Regions from separate parts of the Terribacillus jepli genome, predicted to be linked through region 1. Evidence: predicted binding sites of a transcription regulator. Region 1 holds the regulator's gene; each other region holds the start of a gene.
The links. The regulator LexA, encoded in region 1, represses DNA repair genes until DNA is damaged. The targets are predictions, from matches to a motif close to CGAACATATGTTCG.
Positions count from the first base shown of each region.

Region 2: the regulator LexA is predicted to act here: its motif matches at 2,191-2,204, upstream of recA (recombinase RecA).
Region 3: the regulator LexA is predicted to act here: its motif matches at 1,285-1,298, upstream of uvrB (excinuclease ABC subunit UvrB).

Region 1 is NZ_JBFEGH010000004.1:241,287-245,800, reverse strand. It holds gene AB1K91_RS07025 (carbohydrate ABC transporter permease) at 1-214, shown strand, start outside; gene AB1K91_RS07020 (helix-turn-helix domain-containing protein) at 381-1,214, shown strand; gene lexA (transcriptional repressor LexA) at 1,573-2,202, opposite strand; gene AB1K91_RS07010 (YneB family resolvase-like protein) at 2,487-3,146, shown strand; gene AB1K91_RS07005 (DUF896 domain-containing protein) at 3,189-3,413, shown strand; gene tkt (transketolase) at 3,540-4,514, shown strand, end outside.
Region 2 is NZ_JBFEGH010000008.1:28,173-32,686, reverse strand. It holds gene AB1K91_RS10410 (RodZ domain-containing protein) at 1-204, shown strand, start outside; gene pgsA (CDP-diacylglycerol--glycerol-3-phosphate 3-phosphatidyltransferase) at 280-858, shown strand; gene AB1K91_RS10400 (competence/damage-inducible protein A) at 860-2,104, shown strand; gene recA (recombinase RecA) at 2,274-3,317, shown strand; gene rny (ribonuclease Y) at 3,721-4,514, shown strand, end outside.
Region 3 is NZ_JBFEGH010000002.1:228,929-233,442, reverse strand. It holds gene AB1K91_RS03540 (peptide chain release factor 3) at 1-1,186, shown strand, start outside; gene uvrB (excinuclease ABC subunit UvrB) at 1,357-3,345, shown strand; gene uvrA (excinuclease ABC subunit UvrA) at 3,351-4,514, shown strand, end outside.

The DNA of each region.
Region 1 (4,514 bases):
CTGGAATGATTACCAGTTCGCGATTTTCTTCCTGCAGGATTCCGATATGCATACGCTGACGGTTGCACTTTCCAGTTTCTTTGGTCAAAATACAAGCCAGTTGGGCCTTGTCGGTGCGGCAGCACTCGTTGCATCTTTGCCGATGGTCATCTTGTTTTTGCTCTTGCAGCGTTTCTTCATTGAAGGATTAGCAGCTGGAAGTGTCAAAGGTTAAGTAATAGTGGAGATGGAGTTGAAAAAGCGACCAATTGTTATACCGGTCGTTTTTTTGTGTACGCTGATATAAACTGAAGGTTAAGGGGGAGATAATCATCCATACAAGTCAAAGAGATAAGATAGAAGGTTATGGTGTCTATGGCTTTCATTTTCAGGATGCGGGAATGGACGAAACAGCAAACATTTTCTTGCTCGGCAGAGATAAAAAAAGCCCGGATATGAGCTATGATTGGGATGGATTGAAAAGACAGGATATTGGCACGTATGTATTTCAGTACACGTTATCAGGCACGGGAAATCTTGAGATTGATGGGAAATGTTATTCGTTAAAAGCAGGGGAAGCATTTCTTGTTGAAATTCCGAGTGAGCATCGTTATTATCTCCCAAAGGACAGTGATGGATGGGAATTCATCTTCATTACCTTGGTTGGCCGCAAAGCAATGGAATGCTGGCGTTATATCTTAGAAAATAACGGTCCCGTCCTGAAAATTTCTCCAGAATCAAAACTGATTCAGCTATTGTTGGGAATATACCAGGATACGATCGAGAATAAAATTACAGATAGTTATCTAGCATCCGCCAGCGCTTATGAATATATCATGGAGTGTTATCGATTTGTAAGAGACATGGAAAATCATAAGAAAGATCTTTCTGATCAAATTACAAAAACCTTATCTTATATGCAGTCACATTATGCTGAGCCCCTTACATTGAGTGATATCGCTGCAGTATCAGGTTATTCCAAATATTACTTAGTCAAGCATTTTCAAGAGCAGCTTGATACAACACCAATCAAATATCTCACTAAAATAAGGGTTCAAAAAGCGGTTGATTTGCTTATGACAACAAGATTATCCATCACAGAGATTGCTGATAGGGTAGGGTATTCAAACGCAAATTATTTTAATAAAGTTTTTCGGAAAGCAGTCGGTATGGCTGCGGGTGAATTCAGGAAAAGAAAGAACCCAGCCAAGATTGATCATTTAATAACGGATTGATAAGTTTGCCTTGCTTAACGCAAGAAACTAAAAAAGAAACCCATCATTCAAAAGAGGAGCTTGCCGCATAGGCAAGCTCTTATTTCCTCACTGTACTTAACGTTCTTTAAGATAATAATCGTCCATACTGTGTTGTTCCCTGCGGTAACTCCTAGTATATCCGCATTTGCATGAATCAGTAACACTATCAATCTTATGACGGCCTCGTATTTTGCACACAAGCTTGTAAAATAGCTTCACGATTCCACCCGCTTTCTAGCTTTTGGTAAAAGCATATTCTAATATACCCAAAAAATGTGTCGAAAGAAGGCGGAAAGTGTGTAAATTCTATGAAAAAAAATCGGCAGATGCCGATTTTTTATTGAATGGATCGATATAAACCGATTACTTTTCCAAGAATGCTAACATTATCCAGGATGATAGGTTCCATCGTACTGTTCTCCGGCTGCAGGCGGATCTGGTTCTCTTCCTTGAAGAACCGCTTCACCGTCGCTTCATTGTCCTCTGTCATCGCTACGACGATTTCACCGTTTTGAGCTGTCTGCTGTTGTTTGACGATGACCATGTCCCCATCCAGAATGCCGGCTTCGATCATACTCTCCCCGACAATGACTAGAACGAAAATATTGTCATCCGGACCGACCAGATGGCTTGGTACCGGTACGTATTCTTCGATATTCTCTACGGCGGTGATTGGAATACCTGCCGTCACTTTCCCGATGACCGGCGCATAATTTGCCTCGCCGCGGGGGATTTCAGTCTGTTCTTCGTTATCTAATGATAGGACCTCGATGGCACGCGGTTTGGTAGGGTCGCGCCGAATCAGCCCTTTTTTCTCCAGTCTGGAAAGATGGCCATGTACCGTGGAGCTGGATGCCAGGCCGACTGCCTCCCCAATTTCCCTGACGGATGGCGGGTAGCCTTTATCGAGTACCTGTTCCTTTATGTATGCTAGAATCGCTTCCTGTCTTTTCGATAGTTTCATCATGTATCGAACACCCCGTGCATATATTTTTATTACATACAGTATACCATGACAGATTTCAATATACAAACATCCGTTCGAAAAAAAGCCTTGACTAGAACCTATGTTCGTATATAATGGAATTAACAAAGAGAACGCACGTTCTTAAAACGCGGAGGGGTCTACCATGTTCAAAAAACTAGCGAAATCAGATCTATTCTATTATGTGCTTTTCGGCTTCACGCTTTTCTTCTTATACTTTACACTCATTATGAGTGTCTAATTAGCTGAAGTGAGAGGGTACATCAATGAAAGCAGTCATCTATTGCAGAGTCAGTACAGAAAAGGACGAGCAGGCAAGTTCCATTGAGCGACAGCGTGAAGAGCTCATGAGTCTTGCTGCTTCTTCCGACATAGAGGTCATCGATATCGTAGAAGAGAGACAGAGCGGTTATGAAATCGAACGGCCGGGTATCTTTCGCATGCTGGATCTATTTACAGCAGGTGAAGCAGATTGCCTTCTTATCCAGGATGAAACAAGACTCGGCAGAGGGAATACCAAAATTGCATTATTCCATCACCTGCAAAAGCTTGAGGTCAAAGTCTATACGTTGAGTCAGCATGGCGAATTCCAGCTTTCTGAATCGGATGGTATGGTGCTCCAGATTGTCGGTATTGTCGAGGAGTACCAGAGGAAAATTCATAATATGAAGATAAAACGGGGCATGAGACGGGCGATTGAAGCGGGCTATGATCCGAGTAAGAATTTGAGCAACCAGCAGGCGGCACCGGGCAGGGAGAGGATTGACTTTCCGATCCAAGAGGTGGTCAGGCTGCGAAACAACAAGCTCACTTTCCAGGAAATCAGCTCTGTTCTTCGCGGTATGGGGTTCCGTGTATCGAAGGCAACCGTACATAGGAGGTATCAGGAATATCTTTCGCTTGAATCGGAGGACATCAGCAGGTAACATAGTGTGTATGAACTTTAATGCTTAAAGGAGCATACACAAATGATATCCAAAGAAAAATTGGCGCGCATCAACGCGTTGGCACATAAAGCGAAAACAGAAGGACTTAGCCTTGGCGAACAGAAAGAGCAGAAGGAACTTAGACAGGAATATTTGAAGAATGTCCGCTCTTCGTTCAAGAACCAATTCAAGACGATGACGATCATCGATCCGGAAGGAAACGATGTTACACCGGATAAAGTGAAGAAAATGCGGGACGATAAATAAGAAGGGGAGGCTGGCTTCATGCTCAGCCATTCCCTTCTTTTTCTATGTATAAATCCTTGTCTATCAGAGCATTTCGGTATAGGATGAACAAGAGTACATAATTTGCTAGATGAAAGGGATGTTCACATGGTTCAGACAACAGAATTGCTTTCAATCAATACAATTCGTACGTTATCGATCGATGCAATCGAAGCAGCTAATTCCGGCCATCCAGGTATGCCGATGGGTGCTGCACCGATGGCGTATACGCTTTTCACCGATTTCATGGCTCACAATCCGAAGAATTCCCACTGGTTCAACCGGGATCGTTTCGTTTTGTCTGCCGGACATGGTTCCATGCTCTTGTATTCCCTCTTGCATTTATCTGGATACAAAGTATCCATCGATGATTTGAAATCATTCCGTCAATTCGGCTCCCGTACACCAGGTCATCCGGAAGTCCATCATACGGATGGTGTCGAGGCAACAACTGGTCCGCTGGGACAAGGTATCGCGATGGCTACCGGTATGGCAATGGCTGAAGCGCATCTTGCAGCGAAGTATAATAAAGAGGGCTTCCCGGTTGTGGATCACTACACATATGCCATTTGCGGTGATGGTGACTTGATGGAAGGTATTTCCCATGAGACAGCATCACTTGCGGGCCATCTTGGCTTGGACAAGCTGATCGTCCTGTATGATTCAAATGATATCTCGCTCGATGGCGATCTTCATCACAGTTTCTCTGAGAATGTGGAAGACCGCTTCAAAGCATACGGCTGGCAAGTGATTCGTGTCGAGGAAGGCACGAATGTGGATGCAATTCGTGAAGCTATCAAAGAAGCGAAAGCGAATACAACACAGCCTACTTTGATTGAAGTGAAAACTGTCATTGGTTACGGCTCTCCGAACAAGTCAGCGAAAAGTGCTTCGCATGGTGCGCCGCTGGGTGTTGATGAAGTAAAACTTACGAAGGAATATTATAAGTGGGAACATGAAGACTTCCACGTCCCGGAAGAGGTTTATGCAGATTTCGAAGAGAAAGTAGTCAAAAATGGCGCCGAAGCTGAAAGTGCCTGGAACGAGCTATTTGCGAAGTATGAAGAAGCGCATCCTGAGCTT
Region 2 (4,514 bases), on a different contig from region 1:
GGTGATGGCAATAATGCCGGGAATGTATACACTGGCACGATTTCTGCCGGCAGCGAACCTGTAGAGCAGGACGTAAGCGATTTGGAAACAGTGTCGATCAAGACAGGGTTTGCAAGAGCGACTAAATTGGAAATCAACGGTCAGGAATTGACTTTCCCGATCGATAATGATGTGCAGACCATCACGGTCAATATTCAGAAATAATGATATGAGTTAAACCCTTTACGTCTATGGAAAGGGTTTAACTTTTGTTTGACCATACATACACAGGAGGCAGACATGAATATACCTAATAGAATTACTTTATCCCGAATTTTCCTGATTCCGATCTTCATCATCCTGCTGGCAGTCCCATTTGATTGGGGAACACTCGATATTGGTGACACAACACTCCCAGTGAACCATTTGGCTGGGGCGATTTTGTTCATCATTGCGTCATGTACGGACTGGGTGGATGGTTACTACGCCCGCAAATATAATCTTGTAACAAACCTTGGTAAATTCCTGGATCCGCTCGCGGATAAGCTACTTGTTTCAGCTGCGCTCATTTTATTGGTACAATTAGATTTAGCACCGGCTTGGATCACGATCATCATTATCAGTCGTGAATTTGCTGTTACAGGATTGCGCCTGGTTGCAGCAGGAGAAGGTCTCGTCATGGCAGCAGGTAAAATGGGTAAGCAGAAAACGGCGGTTCAGATTGTTGCTATCAGCGCATTGCTGCTGCATAATTGGCCGTTTTCTTATCTTGGTTTCCCATTCGCCACGATTTGCCTTTATCTTGCACTGATCCTGACAATCGTGTCCGGAGTCGACTACTTTGTTAGAAACTGGAGTGTCATGAAGGAGTCGAAATAATATGAAGCAAATCAATGCAGAAGTGATAGCTGTAGGAACCGAGATCCTCATCGGACAAATCAATAATACGAACGCCCAATGGATTTCCAAGCAGCTGGCTGATCACGGAATCAACGTATTCTACCATCATGTGGTAGGTGATAATCTTGCTCGTGTACAATCGTCCTTCGCAAAAGCGCAGCGCGATGCAGACTTGGTCCTTGTGACCGGCGGCCTTGGCCCGACAGAGGATGATCTGACAAGGGAAGCCTTCCAGCTTGTGTCTGGTCTGGAAATGCATGAAGACAAAGTTTCCATGGATCGTATCAAGGAATTCTTCATCAAGCGGGGCCGCACAATGTCTCAGAACAACCACAAACAAGCCCGAGTGTTTGAAGGAGCAAAAGTGCTGGAAAATACAGTAGGGATGGCACCAGGCATGCTTGTAGAGCATGATGGTGTGGTGTGGGCGTTTATGCCAGGTGTCCCACGTGAAATGAAGCAGATCATGTCTGATCATGTTCTGCCTTATGTGCGGGAGAAATATCAGCTTCAATCTGTTTTGCAGTCCCGCCTGCTTCATTTCATCGGTATCGGGGAATCACAGCTGGAAACAGACTTGCTTGATTTGATTCAGGTACAGGAAAATCCAACCATTGCAACATATGCCTCTGAAGGGGAAGTTGCTGTGCGGCTTACAGCCCGTGCAGAAACGAGAGAAGAAGCAGACCGTTTGATCGATGTTGTTGAAAAAGAAGTAATGGAGCGCGTCGGCCAATACTTTTATGGCTACGATGAAACTTCTGTACAGCAGCAAGTTTTTGAGCTGCTTAAAGAACGGCAGTTCACATTGGCCAGTGCAGAAAGCCTGACAGGCGGACTGTTTGCAGATGCCCTCGTTTCTTTGAGCGGCGCTTCCGAGGTCTTTCTTGGCAGCTTCGTCACGTATGCACCTAGTATGAAACAGCACGTGCTTGGCGTGAAGGAAGAAACGATCCAGAAAGAAGGCACTGTGAGCGAGCAATGTGCCGTTGAGATGGCCGAGAATGCAGCGCGCTTATCCGGTGCCGATATCGGCATCAGTTTCACCGGTGTTGCCGGTCCGGATGGTTCGGAGGGGAAAGAGCCTGGCACTGTCTTCATCAGCCTTCACGAAAAAGGTAAACAAACACGTACAACCGAGCTGTCGATCCGGAGTTCGCGTCAAGGTGTGCGGGCGCAGGCGGTGAAGAAGGGCTTTGATTTGCTCTTCCACTACTTGAAATGATATTTTAAGCATCGTTAAAAGCGGATAAATGTTCTTTTTGCCTTGGGGGACTGTCATTTTGACATGTTTTGTAGAAACAAAAAAAGGGAACATTTATTCGCTTTTTTGCTTGTTATATCCCAAAAAACAAGTTAAAATAGATATAGATAATCCAAAGGAGGAAACACATTTGAGTGAACGTAAACAAGCCCTTGATATGGCTTTGAGACAAATAGAGAAGCAATTCGGTAAAGGTTCGATCATGAAACTGGGCGAAAGAGCGGAACAAAAGGTCTCTACCGTATCCAGCGGCTCCCTTGCCCTTGACATCGCGCTTGGTGTCGGCGGATACCCGAAGGGCCGTGTCATCGAGATCTATGGTCCGGAATCTTCGGGTAAGACGACTGTTGCACTTCATGCGATTGCAGAAGCGCAGCGCAATGGCGGACAAGCGGCCTTCATCGATGCAGAGCACGCATTGGATCCCGTTTATGCAGAGAAGCTAGGTGTCAACATTGACGAGCTTTTGCTGTCCCAGCCGGATACAGGGGAACAAGCATTGGAAATCGCCGAGGCGCTAGTGCGCAGCGGAGCAGTTGATATCGTGGTTGTCGACTCTGTTGCTGCCCTTGTACCAAAAGCAGAGATTGAAGGGGAAATGGGTGATTCCCACGTCGGTTTGCAGGCACGTTTGATGTCCCAGGCACTCCGTAAACTATCAGGTGCAATCAACAAGTCCAAGACGACTGCCATCTTCATCAACCAGATCCGTGAAAAAGTCGGTGTCATGTTCGGTAATCCGGAAACGACACCAGGCGGACGCGCGTTGAAATTCTATTCCTCTGTCCGTTTGGAAGTACGCCGTGCCGAAACATTGAAGCAAGGAAATGACATGGTCGGTAACAAAACGAGAATCAAAGTGGTGAAAAACAAAGTGGCGCCGCCTTTCAAACAAGCGGAAGTCGATATCATGTACGGAGAAGGGATCTCCAGGGAAGGGGAACTAATCGATATCGCGAGCGACTTGGATATCATTCAGAAAAGCGGAGCTTGGTATTCCTATAATGAGGAGCGTCTCGGTCAAGGCCGTGAAAATGCGAAGCAATTCCTGAAAGAGAATCCTGAACTATCCACTACAATCCAGATGTCTGTACGTGAACATTATAATCTGGATGCAGATAAGAAGCTTCCGGAAGAATCGCAGGCAGAAGAACAAGAAACACTGGATATGTAAGATAGAGCATGAACAAAAGTGATGTAGTTTATTGAAAAACCGAACTTCAGGGCAAATCAGATTAGATTTCACCCTGAAGTTCGGTTTATTTAATTAGAAGTATTCATTCGATATTCAGCAGTATTTTTTCACGATGACCGCAGTATTCTGCCGGAGCGAATCCTTCTATCTCTTGGAATTCTAAATTGTTCGTACTTAGAAAGTGAAATCAGGTTTTGTCTAGATGGCAATCTGCTAGTACTTTCCATGTTTCCTTGACAACATGCGAACACAGGATTAAAATTAACTTGTATAATTTTATTTCTTATTATACTTCTCTAAGGTTACCATAGTTTTTTTATGAAAAACATTGTGCATGCCGACAGACATGTTTGTACAATTTCATAGCAGGGGAGGTGAAATCATGGATCTAATTTACCTGATCATCTCCATTTTGCTTGCTCTAATCGTCGGTGGTGTTGTTGGTTATCTTGTTCGCAAATCTATTGCTGAGAAAAAGATCTCCAGTGCGGAGGAATTGGCGAAGCAAATAGTAGAAGAAGGCCATCGCAATGCGGAAACGGCTAAGAAAGAAGCGCTTCTCGAAGCGAAGGATGAGAACTTCCAGCTGCGTCAGCAGACGGAGCAGGAATTACGTGAGCGACGTCTCGAACTGCAGAAGCAGGATAATCGTCTGATGCAGAAAGAAGAAAATCTGGACCGTAAAAGCGATACGCTTGATAAGCGTGAAATTACGTTAGAGAAAAAGGAACAATCATTAGCTGAAAAACAACAACAAATTGAAGAATTGGAAAGCAAAGTGGAAGTCTTGGTGAAAGAACAGCAGCTCGAATTGGAGCGGATTTCCGGCTATACGTCCGATGAAGCGCGTCAAATCGTGCTGGACAAAGTCGAGCAGGAAGTTGCCTTCGATGCAGCTGTCATGATCAAAGATGCGGAACATCGTGCCAAAGAAGAGGCCGATAAGAAAGCGAAGAGCATTCTTTCCCTTGCACTTCAACGCTGTGCAGCCGATCATGTTGCGGAAACGACAGTTTCAGTCGTGAACTTGCCGAATGACGAGATGAAAGGACGCATTATCGGACGGGAAGGCCGTAACATTCGTACGTTAGAGACGCTTACGGGAATTGATCTAATAATTGATGATACACCTGAAGCGGTCATCTTGTCCGGTTTTGATCCTGTCCGTCGTGAAAT
Region 3 (4,514 bases), on a different contig from region 1:
TACTTTCATCAACAAGCTTGACCGGGAAGGCCGGGAGCCGCTGGAGCTTTTGGAGGAAATCGAAAATGTATTGGATATCGAGACTTATCCGATGAACTGGCCGGCAGGAATGGGCAAGCGTTTCCTGGGTATTTTCGATAGATACAACAAGCAATTTGTCCGCTTTAACGGTAATGAAGAAGAAACATTCATTCCTTATGATCAGCTGGATGATCCGGCTTATGCGGATTTAACAAGTGAATCCACATTTGAAGATACAAAAGATGAACTGGAGCTATTAGAAGAGGCTGGCGATCAATTCTCATTGGATCGTGTGCTTGCCGGTAAGCAGACACCAGTTTTCTTCGGCAGTGCGCTTGCACCTTTCGGGGTACAGACATTCTTTGATACGTTCGTGAATCTTGCTCCTGCACCAGGGAGCCGACGTACAACCGAAGGCGTCGTATCTCCTGAAAAAGAAGAGTTCTCCGGATTCATCTTCAAGATTCAGGCGAACATGAACCCGGCTCACCGCGACCGGATTGCTTTCCTGCGCGTCTGCTCCGGAAAGTTCGAGCGTGGTATGAATGTACAGCTAGCCCGCTCAGCGAAGCCGATCAAGCTGTCCCAGTCACAGCAATTCGTGGCATCATCCCGCGATACAGTAGAAGAGGCATATGCCGGGGATATCATCGGCATATATGATCCGAACATTTATCGAATCGGGGATACACTCGTCGAAGGGAAAGCGAATTTCGAATTCGATGAGCTGCCGCAGTTCCCGCCGGAAGTGTTCAAGAAGGTTACTGCCAAGAACGTCATGAAAGCCAAGCAGTTCCAGAAAGGTATCGAGCAGCTTGTTCAGGAAGGAGCGATCCAGCTGTTCCGAGGTAAACGCGACAACAGCTATATCTTAGGTGCAGTCGGAGAGCTTCAGTACGAAGTATTCGAATACCGAATGAAAAATGAGTATAATGTAGAAGTGGTATTGGAATCGATGGGAGAACGCATCCCTCGCTGGCTTAAGTCCGAGCAAGTGGATGAACGTCTATTCGACGAGCGCAGTCTGCTCGCACAGGATCGCGAAGGGGAATACTTGGCATTGTTCAAGAACGACTTCGCCCTCCGCTGGTTCACGGATAAAAATCCGAAAATCGATTTGATCGATCTATTTGAGGTCAACCAATACGACCAAGCTTCTAACTAATAATAAAGCCGTCATTTTTGACGGCTTTTTGCTATCTATTTGTTTATGTTTCGTATATTAGGAAAAAATCTATACTAGCAGATATGTGGAATTTCAAACGAATGTTTGTTCGTGTTTTTATATATTTTGTGCTATGATGAAAATAGCAAATAGAACGGAGGAATTTGGCATTGAAGGAAAAGGAAACGTTTGAGTTAGTATCTAAATACAGTCCTCAAGGTGACCAGCCGAGGGCGATTGATCGTCTCGTTGAAGGCATCCATCAGGATAAGCGGCATCAGACACTGCTCGGAGCGACTGGTACTGGTAAGACGTTCACTATTTCAAATATGGTGAAGGAAATTAACCGTCCTACCCTTGTCATTGCCCATAACAAGACATTGGCAGGTCAGCTGTACAGTGAGTTCAAGGAATTTTTCCCGAATAATGCAGTGGAATATTTCGTTAGTTATTATGATTATTATCAGCCGGAAGCATACGTACCGCAGACAGATACCTTCATCGAGAAGGACGCAAGCATCAATGATGAAATCGATAAACTGCGCCACTCCGCAACATCTGCTCTTTTCGAGCGTAATGATGTGCTGATCGTGGCAAGTGTGTCCTGTATCTATGGTTTGGGTTCCCCGGAAGAATATAAGAGCCAGGTGCTGTCTGTCCGTGTCGGCATGGAGAAGGATCGGGATGAGCTGCTTCGTAATTTAGTAGATATCCAATATGCGCGTAATGATATCGACTTTCAGCGCGGAACCTTCCGTGTACGCGGCGATTCTGTCGAAGTCATCCCGGCATCAAAGGAAGAACATTGCATCCGTTTTGAATTCTTTGGTGATGAAATCGATCGAATCCGTGAAGTGGACGCACTGACAGGCGAAATCATCGGTGATCGCGAGCATGTTGCCATTTTTCCTGCTTCCCACTTCGTAACGCGTGAAGAGAATCTAAAGAAGGCCATCGTCAATATTGAAAAAGAACTCCAAGATCAGCTCAAGGTGTTCAAGGAACAAGGTAAACTGCTGGAAGCCCAGCGTCTGGAGCAGCGGACAAACTACGACTTGGAAATGATGCGGGAAATGGGCTTTTGCTCAGGAATCGAGAACTATTCGGCTCAGCTTACTTTCCGGGAACGGGGAGCTACGCCTTATACGCTATTGGACTTCTTCCCGGACGATTTCGTTGTCGTCGTCGATGAGTCGCATGTCACACTGCCGCAGATCAGGGGAATGTTCAATGGGGACCAGGCGCGTAAGAAAGTACTTGTCGACCATGGTTTCCGTCTGCCATCCGCGATGGACAACAGACCGCTGACATTCGAAGAATTCGAGAAGAAGACAGAACAGCTCGTTTATGTCTCCGCGACACCAGGTCCTTATGAAATCGAACATACGCCGGAAATGATCGAGCAGATCATCAGGCCGACAGGATTGCTTGATCCGGAGATAGACATCCGTCCGATAGAGGGTCAAATCGACGATATCATCAGTGAGATTTACAAACGGACAGAGAAGAATGAAAGAGTCCTGATTACGACATTGACCAAGAAAATGTCCGAAGACTTGACCGATTACCTTAAGGAAATCGGTATCAAGGTTGCTTATTTGCATTCGGAAATCAAGACGCTTGAACGGATCGAGGTCATCCGGGACTTGCGGATCGGAAAATATGATGTGCTTGTCGGCATCAACTTGCTCCGGGAAGGTTTGGATATTCCGGAGGTTTCGCTCGTTGCCATACTCGATGCGGATAAGGAAGGCTTCCTGCGTTCCGAGCGTTCCTTGATCCAGACAATGGGGCGTGCAGCACGTAACGAAAACGGGCATGTCATCATGTATGCAGATAAAATTACCGACAGTATGCAAAAAGCGATGGATGAAACACTGCGACGCCGTGAAATCCAGATCGCTTACAATAAAGAGCATGGCATCACACCGCGGACGATCCAGAAGGAAGTGCGGGATGTCATCAAGGCAACGATCGCTTCCGAAGAGTCCGGAACGAATAAGAAGGATACACCGGATTTGACGAAGCTTACGAAGAAGGAAAAGGAAAAAGTCATCGCCGAGATGGAAAAAGAAATGAAACAGGCTGCACGCGATCTAAATTTCGAACGCGCTGCCGAGCTTCGTGATCTTGTCTTGGAACTAAAAGTGGAAGGGTGAAGAAAGTGGCGAAGAAAAGTATTTCGGTCAGGGGCGCCCGCGCCAATAACTTAAAAAATATAGATGTCGATATCCCAAAGGATAGTCTGGTCGTTTTGACCGGCCTATCCGGTTCGGGGAAATCCTCGCTAGCTTTTGATACGATCTATGCTGAGGGGCAGCGGCGTTATGTAGAATCACTATCAGCGTATGCCCGCCAGTTCCTTGGCCAGATGGACAAGCCCGATGTGGATTCGATCGAAGGTTTGTCGCCAGCTATCAGTATCGATCAGAAGACGACAAGCAAGAACCCGCGTTCCACAGTCGGGACAGTAACGGAAATCTATGATTATTTGCGGCTGTTATATGCGAGGGTGGGCAGACCGACTTGTCCGCGTCATGGTATCGAAATCAGTTCCCAGACTGTTGAACAAATGGCCGATCGGATCTTGGAATTTCCGGAGCGTTCCCGTCTGCAGGTCCTTGCCCCGGTCATCTCCGGGAAAAAAGGCGAGCATGTCAAAGTGCTCGAAAAGCTGAAGTCCGAGGGCTATATTCGTTTGCGTGTGGATGGCGAGATGGTGGAAATCACCGATGATATCAAGCTGGAGAAAACAAAGAAACATTCAATCGAAGTGGTTGTCGACAGGATCGTCATCAAAGAGGGTATCACCGGCCGTCTGACGGATTCATTGGAGACAGCACTTACACTCGGAGACGGCCGCGTCATCGTCGATGTGATGGGTGTGGAAGAGCTGCTTTTCAGTGAGCATCATGCCTGCCCGATTTGCGGTTTCTCCATCGGGGAATTGGAACCGCGCATGTTCTCTTTCAATAATCCTTTTGGGGCTTGCCCGACTTGTGATGGGCTAGGTACCAAACTGGAAGTGGATCCAGATCTGGTTATTCCGAACAAAGATCTTACCCTGCGTGATGGTGCAATCGCAGCTTGGGAACCGACGAGCTCGCAGTATTATCCAAAACTGCTTGAAGCAGCCTGCAGCCATTTCGGCATCGATATGGATGTACCGGTAAATGAACTCCCGGAAGGACAGCTTGATATCTTGATGAACGGGAAGAAAAAGGAAAAAATCCATTTCCGTTATGAAAATGATTTCGGCCGCGTCCGTGAGAGCAATATTGAATTCGAGGGCGTATTAACTAATATAGCCCGGCGCTATCGGGAAACA